3 regions of the Kitasatospora sp. NPDC034533 genome follow, and region 2 is predicted to be linked to each of the others. Evidence: riboswitches for the same ligand, from Rfam matches in the RefSeq annotation. Region 2 holds a riboswitch; each other region holds the start of a gene.
What was found. A riboswitch is a leader RNA that binds a small molecule or an ion and turns the genes downstream of it on or off. The one in region 2 is predicted to bind cyclic di-AMP.
Positions count from the first base shown of each region.

Region 1 (4,943 bases), on a different contig from region 2:
TGAGTCATCGTCACGCCGCGAATTCTAGGGTGATGATCCTACGAAGGTGTGAACGGATCTCGCCAAGTGACCGGATCTCGTCAATATCGAGTCAATTCGGCGTCAATCGGCACTGGTTCGCCCGCGACCGCCCGGCCTGACGAGGCATCGAGCCGGTCCGACCGGCCTCGGCGACGAGCGTCGGATTCGAGCCGGTTGGCCGGATCGCGTCCCGGAATGTGTGGGGTTCGTGCGCACGGTGTTCCCAAGGGGCGTCGTCCGGTGCGAGGGCGCCCCCGTCGGGTGGGCGCGCCCCGGTCGCACGTCCCCGTCGCACGCCCCCATCGCGCCCCGCTACGCGGGCCAGGTGCGCAGGCCGGTGGTGAGGGTGGTGATGAGGCGGTCGTGGGTGGTGCCGAGGTCCTCGGCGAGCTGGAAGGCGCCGGCGGCGGCGAGCGAGGCGAAGCCGTGGGCGAGGGAGCGGACGGTCCGGGCGGCGTGGACCGCCTCGGCGCCGTCGAGGCCGTACTCCCGCAGGACGGCGATGATCACGCCGACCAGCCGCCCGGCGGCCCGGGTCAGCTCGTCGTCGGGCTGCGGGGCCTGGGGGAGCGCGCCGTAGCGGTGCGGGTACTCGGTGGCGTACGCGTGGTAGGCGCGCAGGACGGCGGCCACGGCGTCGTCCCCGCTGCGGCCGACCGCCGCCTCGGCCAGCCGGTCGGCGAGGTCCCCGGTGACCCGGACGGCGATCAGCCGCCGCAGTTCGGCGAGGCCGCCGCTGACGTGCTTGTACAGCGAGGGGGTGGCGACGCCCGCCCGGGCGGCGACCGAGGCCAGGGTGAGGGCCTCGGTGCCCTGGTCGTCGATGAGGGCGAGGGCGTGGTCGACGACCTGCTCGGGGGTCAGTCCTACGCGGGGCATGGGCTCGGGTCCTTCGTGCGGAGTTCGGTGGGCGGGGCGGGGCCGGACTCAGCCGAGCTCGGCGAGGAACGGCAGCAGGGCGTCCGCGGTGGCCGCCGGGTTGTCGGCCATCGGGTAGTGCCCGGAGCCCTCGATCATCACCTTCCGCGCGCCGCCCAGCGCGGCCGCCTGCCGGTCGGCGACCAGCTCCGGCTTCGGGAAGTCGGGGTCCTCGCTGCCCATGACCACCAGCGCCGGGCAGCGCACCGCGGCCGTCCAGCCGACCGGCATCGAGTCGCCCCGGACGTACCCGCGGGTGGCGGTCCTGCGGCCGGGGGTGCGCAGGGCGGCGACCAGCCCGTCCACGTACGCGTCGAAGTCGGCGGGCTTGGCGCCGGGGAAGGCCATCTTGCGCAGGTAGAAGCCCCAGGCGGCCGGCCAGTGGACGAAGGCGGCGCCCAGCAGGCCCATGGCGCCGCGCATCAGGGCGCCCGGCGGCGGGTTCTCGATGAAGGCGTCGATCAGCACGATCCCGGCGACCCGCTCGGGCGCGTCCCCGGCGGCCTTGACGACCGTCGCCCCCGTGTACGAGTTCCCGGCGAGGACGGCGCGCTCGATGCCGAGGTGGTCGAGCAGGGCGAGGACGTCGCCGGCCAGGGCGGCCGGGCCGTAGTCGTCCCAGACCAGGGAGGACTCGCCGAAGCCCCGGAGGTCCATGGTGACCACCCGGTGGCCGGCGGCGGTGAGCAGCGGGCGCAGGTGTCGGTAGGCGGCCCGGCTGTCGAGCATGCCCGGCAGCAGGACGACGGGGGTGCCGTCGCCCTGCCGGGTGTCGTCGTAGGAGATCCTGCCGCCGGGAACGGTCAGGTACTGGGTGCTCGGGGTGACGGTGCCGTTCATGGGTGGTCCTCCTCGGGCCGCCGGTGCGGGAAATCGGCGGTGCTGCCGATAGCCATAAAGCTAAGGCTAATAGCCTTAGCCGTCAAGCGATCGCACCGCCCGGCGCCGGGGGAGGCGCTCAGACCCCGTCCACCTTGAACGGGTCGTGCTCGCTGAGCAGCTTCTCCAGCCGGGCCTGGTCGACCCGGGTGACCATCTCGTTGGACTCCTGGCGGTCCCGGATCACCTTCGCCAGGGTGAACGCGGAGGTGACGGTGTAGAGGAGGCCGAGCCCGAGGAACGCCCTGGTCCACCCGCCCACCGGCAGGCGGGCGATCCCGACGGCGAGGGCGGTGCCCGACAGGGCGAAGGAGAGGACGGCCTGGACGTAGTACGCGGCCGTGGTGCGGGTCTGCATCGGTGCGTTCATGGCGCCAGGATGTGGCCGCCGGGACGGGCCGCACATGAGTAGGGGTACTCAGATGGGCCCGTGCATGAGGGGGCCCGCATGAGGGGTCGTTCGTTGACGTTCGTTCACCAGGGCCTAAGCTGCTCCAAACGGATGGCTTGGAATCAGGGCCTCCTAGGATTAACGTTTGATAACGCAGCGCGGTCGTCAACGCCGTAACCAGACGGCACCGTGCGCCGTCGCCTAATCCCGCCGGCCGGCCTCCGGGCAGGCCAGGGAGCCGGGGAACCACGTTCCTTGGGGTGAATCGGCGGGGCTCCGGCCCGGCCGTAGGAGACCTTCCTGCTCCGAACCCGTCAGCTAACCCGGTAGGCGCGAAGGAAGGAAAGGAGCGCGCCTCCGTGGCGTCGACGCACACCCCGGCACACCCGGCCGGCTTCGCGGCCGGTACCCAGCTCCTCGACCACCCCGGCACGGACGGCCCCGAGGACTTCGGTCCCGAGGCCTTCGCCGCGGAGGCCGAGACCAACCGCCACCGGATGCCGCGTCAGACCCGCGGGGCCTCCCCGCTGCTCGGCGTCACCGCCGTCGCCGCCACCCTGGGCGCCACCGGCTTCGCCTCGGCGACCCCGGCCGCCGCCCCCGCCATCGAGGCCCCCGACGAGACCCCGGTCGCGCTCGCCGCCGACCCCGGCCTCGCGCTCGCCGCCCGCATCCAGCACCAGGCCGACAGCCAGCGCACCGCCGCCGAGGAGAGCGCCCGCCTCCAGGCCGCGCAGGAGGCCGCCGCCAAGGCCGCCGCCAAGGAGGCCGAGGCCAAGCGCGCCGCCGAGGAGGCCGAGCGGGCCAAGGCCGCCGCCCTCACCCTCCCGGTGACGGACTACCGGCTCTCCGCCCACTACGGCCAGAGCGCCCGCTACTGGGCCAACCTGCACACCGGCCTGGACTTCGCCGCCGACACCGGCACCCCGGTCCACGCGCTCGGCCAGGGCACCATCACCTCGGCCGGCTGGGCCGGCTCGTACGGCTACCGGATCGTCGAGACGCTGCCCGACGGCACCGAGATCTGGTACTGCCACCTCTCCTCGATCACCAAGGGCTCCGGCCCGGTCGCCGGCGGCCAGCAGATCGGCAAGGTCGGCGCGACCGGCAACGTCACCGGCCCGCACCTGCACCTGGAGGTCCGCCCGGGCGGCGGCGCCCCGGTCGACCCGGAGCCCTGGCTCCAGCAGCACGGCCTCAACCCCTGACGCGGCCGCGGAGCCCCCGGCCCGGGGGCTCCGCGCGTCCTCACTCCTCGGCGGGCAGCTGCGCCAGGTACGCCTCGATCTCCTCCTGGCCCGGCTCCGGCGCCAGCTCCGGGAACTCCGTCACCAGCAGCCGCGGCAGCCCCGGCACCGTCCACTCGCCGAACAGGTCGAGGGCCGCGCCGACCGCCGCCTCCTCGAACCGCTCGAAGTCCCCGGCCAGCTCGTCCGGCATCGGCCGCCCCAGGGCGGTCAGCTCGGCCAGGTTGCGGTAGCTGCGGCGCATCAGGCCCTGCTCCAGCAGCCGACGCGCGCCGTCCGTGGCCATGCCCACCGACAGCACCCGGCCCGGGCCCCAGCCCTGCTCGTCCGGCTCGTCCAGCCAGCCGGCCGGCACCAGCGCCTCGAACGCGGCCGACCGCTCCTCGGGCGCCAGCTCGCCGAAGCCGGCCAGCCAGTCCCGTACGGCCTGCGGGTCCGTGACGTCCACCCCGTACGCGTACAGCAGCAGCGCGTACAGCCGGGGCCAGGTCACCAGGTCGGCGCGGCGCAGCAGCCCGGCGGCGACCTCACCCTGCCACTCGGCCTCGGCGTGCAGCCGCTCCTGGCGCTTGGCGTTCAGCCGCCGGACCGCCCGCTGGTGGTCGATCAGCAGCCGGACGGCCTCGCCGTAGGCGAGCGGGTCCTCCTCGGGGGCGGGTTGGACGTACAGGTGGAGCCGTTCGTACAGCAGGTGCTCCACCGCGTCGGAGGTCAGTTCGGGCCAGCCGTCGTGCATCCTGCCCTCGCCCAGCTCCAGCAGCGCCAGCACCGCGCGCAGCGGCTCCTCGGCCACCGGTGCGCGGCCCTGCTCGGCCGCCCAGGAGAGCAGGTCGGCGGCCTTGGTGCGCGGGGCGAGCCGCAGGTCTTCGTCGTTCATGGTCCGAACGGTAGCCGCCGGGCGGGGATAGGGTCGGCAGCCATGGTCCCCGTACGACTCACCGGCCCGCGACTGGCCCTCCGCGAGTACCACCACACCGAGGGCGACGTCGCCGCGCTGCACGCGCTGTTCGGCGACCCGGAGGTCACCCGGTACCTGCCGTTCGGCCCGAGCGGCCTGGAGGACTGCGCCGACCAGGTGGAGCTCTACCTGGAGGAGGCGCTGGCCGAGGAGCGAGACACCTACCGGCTCGCCGTCACGCGGCTCGCCGACGCCGAGGACCCGTGGGACGCGCCGCCGATCGGGCAGGCCTCGCTCACCCTCGGCGGGCACCGCGCCGGCGACCTCGGGTGCGTGCTGGCCCGCGAGTGCTGGGGCCGCGGCTACGCGGGCGAGACCGTCGGCCTGCTCTGCGGCTTCGCCTTCGGGGAGCTGGGCCTGCACCGGCTGACCGCCCGGACGGCGGTGGACAACACGGCCTCCGTCAGGGTGCTCGGCGGCCTGGGGTTCCGGCTGGAGGGGCGGCTGCGGCACGACCGCTCCGAGGACGGGGTCCGGTCCGACTCGTACCTGTACTCGCTGCTCGCCGGCGAGTGGGCGGGGCCGGCCA
Region 1 is NZ_JBVITE010000038.1:47,611-52,553, forward strand. It holds gene ACZ55U_RS24380 (ATP-binding protein) at 1-8, opposite strand, end outside; gene ACZ55U_RS24385 (TetR/AcrR family transcriptional regulator) at 334-900, opposite strand; gene ACZ55U_RS24390 (alpha/beta fold hydrolase) at 949-1,779, opposite strand; gene ACZ55U_RS24395 (YiaA/YiaB family inner membrane protein) at 1,898-2,188, opposite strand; cyclic di-AMP (ydaO/yuaA leader) riboswitch at 2,398-2,556, shown strand; gene ACZ55U_RS24400 (M23 family metallopeptidase) at 2,569-3,417, shown strand; gene ACZ55U_RS24405 (hypothetical protein) at 3,458-4,333, opposite strand; gene ACZ55U_RS24410 (GNAT family N-acetyltransferase) at 4,376-4,943, shown strand, end outside.
Region 1: linked by a shared signal. The riboswitch ahead of ACZ55U_RS24400 (M23 family metallopeptidase) and the one ahead of ACZ55U_RS31610 (hypothetical protein) in region 2 are both predicted to bind cyclic di-AMP.

Region 2 (4,943 bases):
GACGAGGCGCGCCCCCACCGCCCTCGCCGCCGTGCTCCTGGTGCTGGCCGCCGCCCTCCTCGGCACCCCCACCGCCGCCCAGGCCGCGAACACCGCCACCACCGCCACCACCGCGAACACCGCCACCACCGCGCCCCTCACCCTGGAAGCCACCTTCCCCACCCCCGGCAACGGCTGGGCCAAGGTCGAGCGCTACCTCGACGCCACGCCCGGCTTCCGCACCGAGCAGTTCCCGTCCGACGGCCGCGGCGACCAGGACGGCGCCCGCCGGACGTACTTCGGCACCGGTCGGCCCTCCTCCGCCCGCTTCCTGCTCTACTCCGCCACCGGCTGGGACACCGGCGGCAAGGCCACCCCCGTCCTGCTGGTCCACGGCGCCAACGACAACGCCGACCGCGCCTGGGCGAACCCGGGGGAGAGCGGCGCCTGCGGTGCCGCGAGCTGCCCGTCCACCGGCCTCGCCCAGTACCTGTCCGGCACCGGCCACCGGGTCTTCGCGATCGGCTTCGCCCACAAGCACGGAGACAACCTGCTCCAGGCGCAGGCCGTCGGGGACGCCGTCGCGCTGATCCGGGACCGGCTCGGGGTCTCCCAGGTCGACGTGGTGGCGTGGAGCAAGGGCGAGGTCGCCGCCCGCGCGTACGTGTCCTCGGTGAAGCCCTCCTGGGGGAGGTCCTACGCGGGTGACGTGCGCCGCCTGATCACCCTCGGCGGACCGAACGGCGGGCTCGACTACGTGTACGCGCACGGCTGGGACTTCGACCTGGCCACCTGGCCGGCCTGCGGCGGCACCGCCAACGCGCCGTCCCCGCACCTCTACATGACCTGCTACGGCACGTACACCGCGCAGCCCTGCCTCGGCGTCCTGCCGAGCGGCGGACACGACTGCTTCCCGGGCCAACGCCAACTGCTCGCCCGCTGGGACGGCACCTACGGAGTGGACTCCACCGCCCAGGACTGGTGGACCACCTACTACGGCGGCCAGGGCTTCTACACCTCCGGCCAGGGCATCCAGGCGGCGATCGACGCGGGCTCGCTGATCGCGCCGCTGCGGCAGGCCGGCATCCCGGCCTCGGTGCGCACCTACCTGCTGGCGGGCGGGTCGGCGGACATCCCGGGCGTGCTCAACGAGAACCGCGGGCCGAGCGACGGCCTGGTGTTCACCGCGAGCGCGCTGGACACCACCGGCATCGCGACGGTCGGCGGCACCCGGCTGCTCAGCGGTCTCAACCACATGAAGCTCGCCTGGGCGCCGGAGGCGGAGAGCCAGGTCGACGCCTGGCTCGGCTGACCGGACCGGACTCAGGCCGAGCCACACGCGGCGGACTCGGCCCGACGTCCTCCCCTCCTGGCCCCTCCCGCTCCCGGAACTCGATCAACTCGACTGCGATCCGGCGTCGTTGATCGACACCACTGTGACCTGCGCGACAACCGGCCGGGCCGAGTTGTCCGTTCACGGACGGCCCGCCTAGCCTGCAACGGTCGTCCGCCCTCGCGGACCCCGTCGCCGGGACGCCGAGTCCTGTCCACCCGTCGGCGGGCCACCGAGTACCACAGCGGACGGGAGCGGGGGAACCAAGGTCAGCGCCCGGCCCGTACGCTCCCGCGTGCGGGCCGCGGCTAGGGGTGAAGCCGCTCCCCGGGCGGCCGGGCGACCTCAGCCCGAACCCGACAGCTCACCTCGCAGGCGTCGCCGAGGTGACCGCATGTCCACGCCCGAGAGCTCCACGCGCAGGCCCGCGCTCGTACCCGGCCGCCGCCGGGCACCGCGCCACGCCCGTCCGTCCCACCGCGGCCGCAACGCGGTCCTCGCCGCCGCCGGGGCGTTCGCCCTCAGCGGCGCGGGCCTGCTCGGGCTGCCGTCCATCACCGGTGCCCAGGCCACCACCGGCGCCGAGGCCGCCACCGGTGCTCAGCCCGCCACCGGTGTCCACGTAGCCGCCGCGCCGGCCGTCACCCAGGACCGCCTGGCCCCCGCCGCCATGGTCGCGGGCAAGGCTGCGGCCGCCACGCTCGGGCTGCACTCCTCGGACTGCGTCACCGCGAAGACCGTCGGGGTGGGCGTGCGCGACGCCCGTGGCAACAACCTCGACTTCCCCGGTCACGCGTCCGACGTGCGGATCTGCCCGGAGGGGTTCGACCTCACCAGCGCCGCGCGCACCCTGCCGGCCGGGACGTACACCCAGTTCGGCTTCTGGCAGGACCTCGACGGCACCTGGCACGACCTGGCCGCGCAGCAGCTGGTGGTCGCCGCCGCCGGAACCCCGACGCCGACGCGGACCCCGGCCACCCCGAGCCGGTAGAGCCGATCCCCGCCCCCCGATCCCCGACCGCTCGGCGGCGGGTGCGGGGCGGGGCCGTCCACCGGTGGGCGGTCGGCGGCGAGCGCCCACCGGCAGGACCGCGCGGCTCAGGAGCCGGCGGCCGGCGCGACGACCGTGATGTCGAACGGCTGCCGGTTGTTGCTCTCGTCCGGGTCGTCCGCGCCGTGCGCCTCGACCGAGCCCCCGCCCAGCGTTCCCACCGGCAGTTCCGGGTCGAGCCGGACCGGGACGAGGGCCGTCGCACTGCGTCCCTCCCGCAGCCCGGGCTCGAACGAGCACCGCACGACGCGGCCCTGGTCGCGGTTGCGGCCGAGCACCCGGCAGTCGGACGGGAAGTACGGGCCCTCGGGCGTGACCCCCTTGGGCAGGGTGACCAGGACGGTGAACGGGGAGGCCGTGGTGCCCGGGCCTCGGTTGCCGACGAAGGCGCGGACGGTGGTGGTGCCGCCGGGGGCGGCCGCGTCCGGGTCGAGCCGGACGACCTCCAGGTCGGCGCGGGACGGGCGGTCGGCGGTCGGCGCGGGCAGGGTGGTGGCCTCGGAGACCCCGGGTGTCACCGGCGCGGGCAGGGTGGTGGCCTCGGAGGTCGTGGGCGCGGGCAGGGTGGACGCACCGGGTGCGCCCGGCACGACGACCTCCACCGCGGGCCGGGGCTCGGGCCGCCGCAGCGCCCAGGACGGGTCGGTGGCCAGCATCGTCACCGCGCACCCCGCCGCCACGGCCGCGACGAGTCCGGCGCCGCCGAAGCCCCCGCCTCTCCCGGGGGCGCGCCGCGTGCCACCGTCCCGACCGCCACGGCCCCGCCCCTCACCGACCCGACCCTCACGGCTCCGACCCTCACCGCGCCGCACCTCGGCGCCCTGTGCCGTCTGGCCCCGCACGTCCCGGTCCTGCTGCTCCATCCCCGCTCACCCTGTCCTCGCGTCCCGGCAGCCCGCGCCGTCGCGGGCCGCGTCGGCACCAGGGTGGCGGAGCCGGCGCCGTCGCCGGGTGACAACCCGCCCGTCGTCCGCCCGAACGGATGACGCGGCGCACCGACGTGACCACGTGCGCCGGCGAGGGGAGTCAAGAGAGGTTGACGCGGCGTCAGGGCGCGAGGACCTGCCCCAGCCGGGCCGCGATCTGGTGCATCACCGGCACCAGCGAGGCGGCCCCGGCCTGCTCCTCCAGGGCGCGGATGCGGGCCTCGGGGCCGGAGACGGACAGCGCGGTGGGCGTCGGCGCGCCCGGGACGGCGAGCGCGATGCAGCGGACGCCGATCTCCTGCTCCTGGTCGTCGACCACGTAGCCGCGCTCGCGCGCCTCGGCGAGCTGGCGCATCAGCTCCTGAGGATCGGTGACGGTGTACTCGGTGTGCGCGGGCAGCGGATTGGGGCCGAGCACGGTGCGTGCCTCGTCCTCGGGCAACTGGGCGAGCAGCGCCTTGCCGACGCCGGTGCAGTGCGGCTGCACCCGTCGGCCGACCTCCGTGAACATCCGCATCGAGCGGCGTGACTGCACCTGGCCGACGTACACCACCTCGCCGCCCTCCAGCACCGCCAGGTTGGCGGTCTCGCCGGTGGCCTCCATCAGCTCGGCCAGGTACGGGCGGGCCCAGCTGCCGAGCAGCCGGCCGGCCGTCTCGCCGAGGTGGATCAGCCGGGGACCGAGGGTGTACCGGCGCGCGGTGTCCTGGCGGACATAGCCCTGCTGGACGAGGGTACGAACCAGCCGGTGGATGGTCGGCATCGGGAGGCCGGAACTGGTGGAGAGCTCGCTGAGCGTGGCCACGCCGCCGGAGTCGGCCAGCGCCTCCAGGAGTTGGAAGGCGCGCTCGACGGACTGCACGCCGCCACTCGCGCGGTTGGTGCCTGTCGTCGATGCTGGGTCGGGGGTCGCGGCCACCGGCGTTCCCTTCGCTGTCGGGGAGGAGTAGAGTCCCGGCGATCTCTTCAACAAACCGTTGAAATTCTGTATCGCGGAAACTACTCTCCACTTTACAGAATCGAACTCGCCGGTAGGCGGGTCCGGATCGTGGAAGTTCCCCCGAGGAAGTTCCCACTGGAGCTCCCTTCGCCAGGTTCAACCGTCTTAGGAGTGTCCTGCCCATGGCTGCAGATCAGGGGCCCGTCGGCGCCTCCCCCGTCGCTCCGGCCGTCACTGTCGCCGGTCCTCGCGTCCACCGGGCGGAGGAGGTGCTCACTCCGGAGGCGCTCGCCTTCGTCGCTGGGCTCCATCGAGCCTTCGAAGAACGCCGGCAGGAACTCCTGGCCAGGCGCAAGGCCCGCCGCGCCGAGATCGCCGCCACCGGCACGCTGGACTTCCTCCCCGAGACCGCCGCCGTCCGGGCCGGGGACTGGAAGGTCGCCGAAGCGCCCCGCGCCCTCCAGGACCGCCGGGTGGAGATCACCGGTCCGACCGACCGCAAGATGGTCATCAACGCGCTCAACTCCGGCGCGAAGGTCTGGCTCGCCGACTTCGAGGACGCCACCTCCCCGACCTGGGAGAACGTGGTCAGCGGCCAGGTCAACCTGATCGACGCCTTCGAGGGCCGGATCGACTTCACCAGTGCGGCCGGCAAGGCCTACGCCCTCAAGCCCGCCGCCGAACTCGCCACCGTCGTGGTCCGCCCGCGCGGCT
Region 2 is NZ_JBVITE010000063.1:28,717-33,659, forward strand. It holds gene ACZ55U_RS31605 (esterase/lipase family protein) at 1-1,291, shown strand, start outside; cyclic di-AMP (ydaO/yuaA leader) riboswitch at 1,543-1,691, shown strand; gene ACZ55U_RS31610 (hypothetical protein) at 1,707-2,303, shown strand; gene ACZ55U_RS31615 (hypothetical protein) at 2,411-3,019, opposite strand; gene ACZ55U_RS31620 (IclR family transcriptional regulator) at 3,411-4,208, opposite strand; gene aceB (malate synthase A) at 4,412-4,943, shown strand, end outside.

Region 3 (4,943 bases), on a different contig from region 2:
GCGCCTGGCCAGGCTCGCCGCCCAGCACTCCGAGCTGGTCATGGCCGGCCGCTCGCACAACGTGGCCGCGCAGGCCACCACCCTGGGCAAGCGGTTCGCGTCGATCGCGGACGAGCTGCTGGTCGCCTTCCGCCGCCTGGAGGAGCTGATCGCCCGCTACCCGCTGCGCGGGATCAAGGGCCCGGTCGGCACCGCCCAGGACATGCTGGACCTGCTCGGTGGCGACACCGGGAAGCTGGCCGAGCTGGAGCGCCGGGTCGCCGCGCACCTCGGCTTCGACAACGTGCTGACCAGCGTCGGCCAGGTCTACCCGCGCTCGCTGGACTTCGAGGTGCTCACCGCCCTCGTCCAGCTGGCCGCCGCGCCGTCCAGCCTGGCCAAGACCATCCGCCTGATGGCCGGCCACGAGCTGGTCACGGAGGGCTTCAAGGAGGGCCAGGTCGGCTCCTCCGCGATGCCGCACAAGATGAACACCCGCTCCTGCGAGCGCGTCAACGGCCTGGCCGTCATCCTGCGCGGCTACGCCTCGATGACCGGCGAGCTGGCCGGCGATCAGTGGAACGAGGGCGACGTCTCCTGCTCGGTGGTGCGCCGGGTCGCGCTGCCGGACGCCTTCTTCGCCTTCGACGGCCTGCTGGAGACCTTCCTGACCGTCCTCGACGAGTTCGGCGCCTTCCCCGCCGTGATCGAGGCCGAGCTGGACCGCTACCTGCCGTTCCTCGCCACCACCAAGGTGCTGATGGGCGCGGTGCGCGCGGGGGTCGGCCGGGAGACCGGGCACGAGGTCATCAAGGAGCACGCCGTCGCCTCCGCGCTGGCGATGCGCGCGGGCGCCCGCGAGAACGAACTGCTGGACCGCCTGGCCGCCGACGAGCGGATCCCGCTGGACCGGGCCGCGCTGGACGCGCTGCTGGCCGACAAGCTGTCCTTCACCGGTGCGGCCGGCGCCCAGGTCGCCGAGGTGGTCCGCCAGGTGGAGGCCGTCGCGGACGCCTACCCGGAGGCCGCCAAGTACGCGCCCGCCGACATCCTCTGACGTAGCGTCAGTTCTCGGCCGAGGGCCCCGCTGCCGGACCGGTGGCGGGGCCCTCGCGCGTCACGGGGACGTGACCCGGATCGAGCGGCGGTGCGGTCGGGCCGCACGGCCAGTCGCAGTTCGGCTCGGCCACCGGCTGCGCCTCGGGCGCGAGCACATTGCCCCGTACGGTCACGAGGGCGATCAGGGCGCCGCCGACCAGCAGGCCCGCGCAGATCAGCATCGCGGTGTGGAAGGCCGCGTCGACCGCGGAGGGCACCCGGTAGGCGTCGCCGCTCAGCCCGGCCAGCGCCGGCAGGGCGGCCACCGCGAGCAGTCCGGCCGCGCGGGCGGCGGCGTTGTTGACCCCGCTGGCGATGCCCGCGTGCCGCACCTCGACGGCGGCCAGCACCGTCGCCGTCAGCGGTGCGACCAGCAGCGTCATCCCGCAGCCCATCACCGCGACGGCGGGCAGTACGTCCGCCCAGTAGGAGGAGTCCGGGCCGGTGCGCAGCATCAGCAGCACCCCGGCGGCGCACAGCAGGGGGCCGGCGGTCAGCGGGATGCGCGGGCCGATCCGCTTGCCGAGGCGCCCGGCGCGCGCCGAGAGCGCCAGCATCAGCACGGTGATCGGCACCAGTGCGAAGCCCGAGACCAGCGGCGAGAACCCGGACACGATCTGGAGCTGCACCACCAGGAGGAAGAAGACGCCGCTGAACGCCGCGTACACGCACAGGGTGACCAGGTTCACCGCGGTGAACAGCCGGGAGGAGAACAGGCCGAGCGGCAGCATCGGTTCGGGTGCCCGGCGTTCGACCGCGACGAAGGCGGCGCCGAGCAGCAGCCCGAGCACCCCGCTGACCCAGACCGCGGGGGACAGGCCCTCGCCGGCCGCGGTCAGCGCGTAGGTGATGGCGCCGAGGGCGAGGGCGGCGAGCAGGGCGCCGAGCACGTCGAAACGGCCGGAGGCGCTCTCGTCCCGGCTCTCCGGCACCGATCGGGTGGTCACCGTGATCACGGCGGCGGCCAGCGGCAGGTTCAGCAGGAAGATCCAGCGCCAGCCGGGGCCGTCCACCAGCCAGCCGCCGAGGAAGGGGCCGACCGCGGCCGACACCCCGCCGAGGCCGGACCAGAGGCCGACCGCCGCCGAACGGTCGTCAGGGTGGAAGACGGCCTGGAGCATGGCGAGCGAGCCGGGGGTGAGCAGCGCCCCGCCGACGCCCTGGACGGCGCGGGCGGCGATCAGCACCTGGATGTTCGGCGCGGCGGCGCAGGCCGCGGACGCCACGGCGAACCAGACCACGCCGACCAGGAAGACCTTGCGCCGCCCGTAGCGGTCGCCGAGCGCCCCGCCGAGCAGGATCAGGCCCGCCAGGGTGAGCAGGTAGGCGTTCAGCGTCCACTGGAGGGACGCCAGGGTGGCGCCGAGGTCGGCGCCGATCCGGGGCAGCGCGACGTTCACCACGGTGCCGTCGAGCATCGCCATGCTGGAGCCGAGCACCGTCGCCAGTAGTACCCAGCGACCCTGCGCGGTGCCCAGGCGCAGGGTGCCGGCCTCGGAGGTGGCCACGGGCGAATCCTGCGTTGCCCGGGGCGTACGTGACAAGGGTCACCGGCGGGTGTGTCGGCCGGGCGCGGAGGGTGAGCGGGCGGCTGCGCGGCGTCCCCGATCTCGGCACAGGGTCGTGGATCAGTGGCGCGGGGTGAATGGATTGTGTACGTATCGTGCGTCGGGGCCTGCGGAGGGTCACCGGGTGCGGGGGAGTCGTTGCCGTTTCAAGAGATCGACATTGCTTCACCCGAACGGATGAGTTTTAGTTCAGCGACCGCCCGGCCAGTCCGGACGGATCCACCGGGTGGAACGCCGAGTCCTGCCGCTGCCCGGTGGTTCGAAACGAACTCTGTACGGCAGGAGCGGGGGACCCACAGGTAAGTCGCCGGACCGGAGTTCGCGCCTCAGGGCGCGGGCGTCCAGGACCGGCTAGGGGTGAAGCCGCGCATGCGGCCGGGCAACTCCAGCCCGAACCCGACAGCTCACCTCGCAGGCGTCGGAGAGGAATCTTCCATGCCTGCACAGGCTCGTCGTATCGCCCTGCCCCGCGCCGCCCGCATCGGCATCGCCACCGCCGTCACCGGCGTGTCGTTCGCCCTCCCGCTGGTGACCGCGATCAGCGCCGAGGCCCACTCCGCCCCGGCCGCCCCGGCCGCCTCCGCTTCCGTTGCCGCCGGCCAGTCCGCGCGGTCCGCCGCTCCGGCCGCGCAGGAGAGCTACCGCGTCGTCAGCGGCGACACCCTGTCCAAGATCGCCGACGTCAAGAACGTCGAGGGCGGCTGGCACGCGCTGTACGAGCGGAACCGCTCGGTCGTCGGCGCCGACCCGAACCTGATCTTCCCGGGCCAGCAGCTCGCGCTGCCGGGCCACGCCGCCGCGCCGTCCGCCGACGCCGCCCCGGCGAAGCCGGCCGCTCCGGCCAAGCCCGCCAAGCCGGCCAAGCCCGCCGCTGCGGCGACCCAGGCCGCCGAGCCGCAGGCCCAGGTCCAGGTGCGGACCGAGGCCGCCAAGCCGGCCGAGCAGCTCCAGACCCAGCTCCAGGTCGCCACCCCGACCCAGGTCGTGACCGCCACTCCGGTCGCCGCCGCCACCTCCGGCTTCGTCGCCCCGCTGGCCAACCCGAAGCTCGGCACCGCCTACGGCGTGGCCGGCTCGATGTGGGCCTCCGGTCACCACACCGGCCAGGACTTCGTCGCCTCCACCGGCACCCCGCTGCGCGCGGTCGCCAACGGTGTCGTGGTCAAGGCCGGCAACGGCGGCGCCTACGGCAACGAGGTCGAGATCAAGCTCGCCGACGGCCACTACGCCGAGTACGCCCACCTCTCCTCGATCGGCGTGAAGATCGGCCAGTCCGTCAAGGCCGGCCAGCAGATCGGCCTCTCCGGCGCCACCGGCAACGTGACCGGCCCGCACCTGCACTTCGAGATCCGCAACGGCTCGGAGTACGGCTCGGACATCAACCCGGTCGCCTACCTGCGCGCGCACGGCGTCGCGCTCTGAGCCCGAGCGCTCTGAGTCCGAGGGATCTGACCTCTGACGGGCTCTGACCCGCGGGGTCTCGGGAACCGCCGCCGCTGCGGGGCGAATCGGTCCTCCGGGATGGTCATGTCGGGTGACCGCTCGACCGGGTGACCGCCGCACGGCGGACATGGGCGCGGGACACGCCCAGGCCGGCCCGGCCACACGGGGAACTTCCTCGTGCGGCCGGGCCGGCCACTGTCGTTCCCGCCCCCGTTCGAATCGTCGAACGGGACGTCAACTCCGCTGCCGCGAACGGTGATCACGGACGCCCTGGGCGTGCTCGGCGCGCGATGCTGTCGGTCGGTCAGCGCCCGGCCGGTCCGGCGGACGGGCGGGTCCGGGAGGCGAGGAGGCCGGATGGCGGTCCGCAACGGGGGCGCGGTGGGGGAGACGGTCGGGCGGAGGCGCGCGAGCGACGGGGTCGACCGGCTGAAGGCGGACTCGGTCGGCCTGGTCGGGGTGGTGTTCATGGCGCTCGCCACCGCCGCCCCGATCACCGCGATGACCGGCAACCTGCCGATCATCGTCGGCCAGGGCAACGGCGGCGGGGCGCCCGCCGCGTACGTGGTGGCGACCGTCGCGCTGACGGTGTTCTCGATCGGGTACGTGGCGATGGCCCGGCACATCACCGCGGCCGGTGCCTTCTACGGGTACGTCTCGCACGGGCTGGGGCGCGTGGTCGGGATGGCCTCGGGGCTGCTCGCGGTGCTCGCGTACGTCGTCACCGAGGCCTCGGCGATCGGCTTCTTCGCGTACTCGCTGCGCGGGCTGGTCCGTTCGCAGCTGGGGGTGGACCTCGGCTGGGGCTGGTACGCGCTGGGCGGCGTGGCGGTGATCGGGGTGATGGCCTGGTTC
Region 3 is NZ_JBVITE010000016.1:34,686-39,628, forward strand. It holds gene purB (adenylosuccinate lyase) at 1-1,036, shown strand, start outside; gene ACZ55U_RS14410 (MFS transporter) at 1,044-2,585, opposite strand; cyclic di-AMP (ydaO/yuaA leader) riboswitch at 2,941-3,078, shown strand; gene ACZ55U_RS14415 (M23 family metallopeptidase) at 3,081-4,067, shown strand; gene ACZ55U_RS14420 (APC family permease) at 4,446-4,943, shown strand, end outside.
Region 3: linked by a shared signal. The riboswitch ahead of ACZ55U_RS14415 (M23 family metallopeptidase) and the one ahead of ACZ55U_RS31610 (hypothetical protein) in region 2 are both predicted to bind cyclic di-AMP.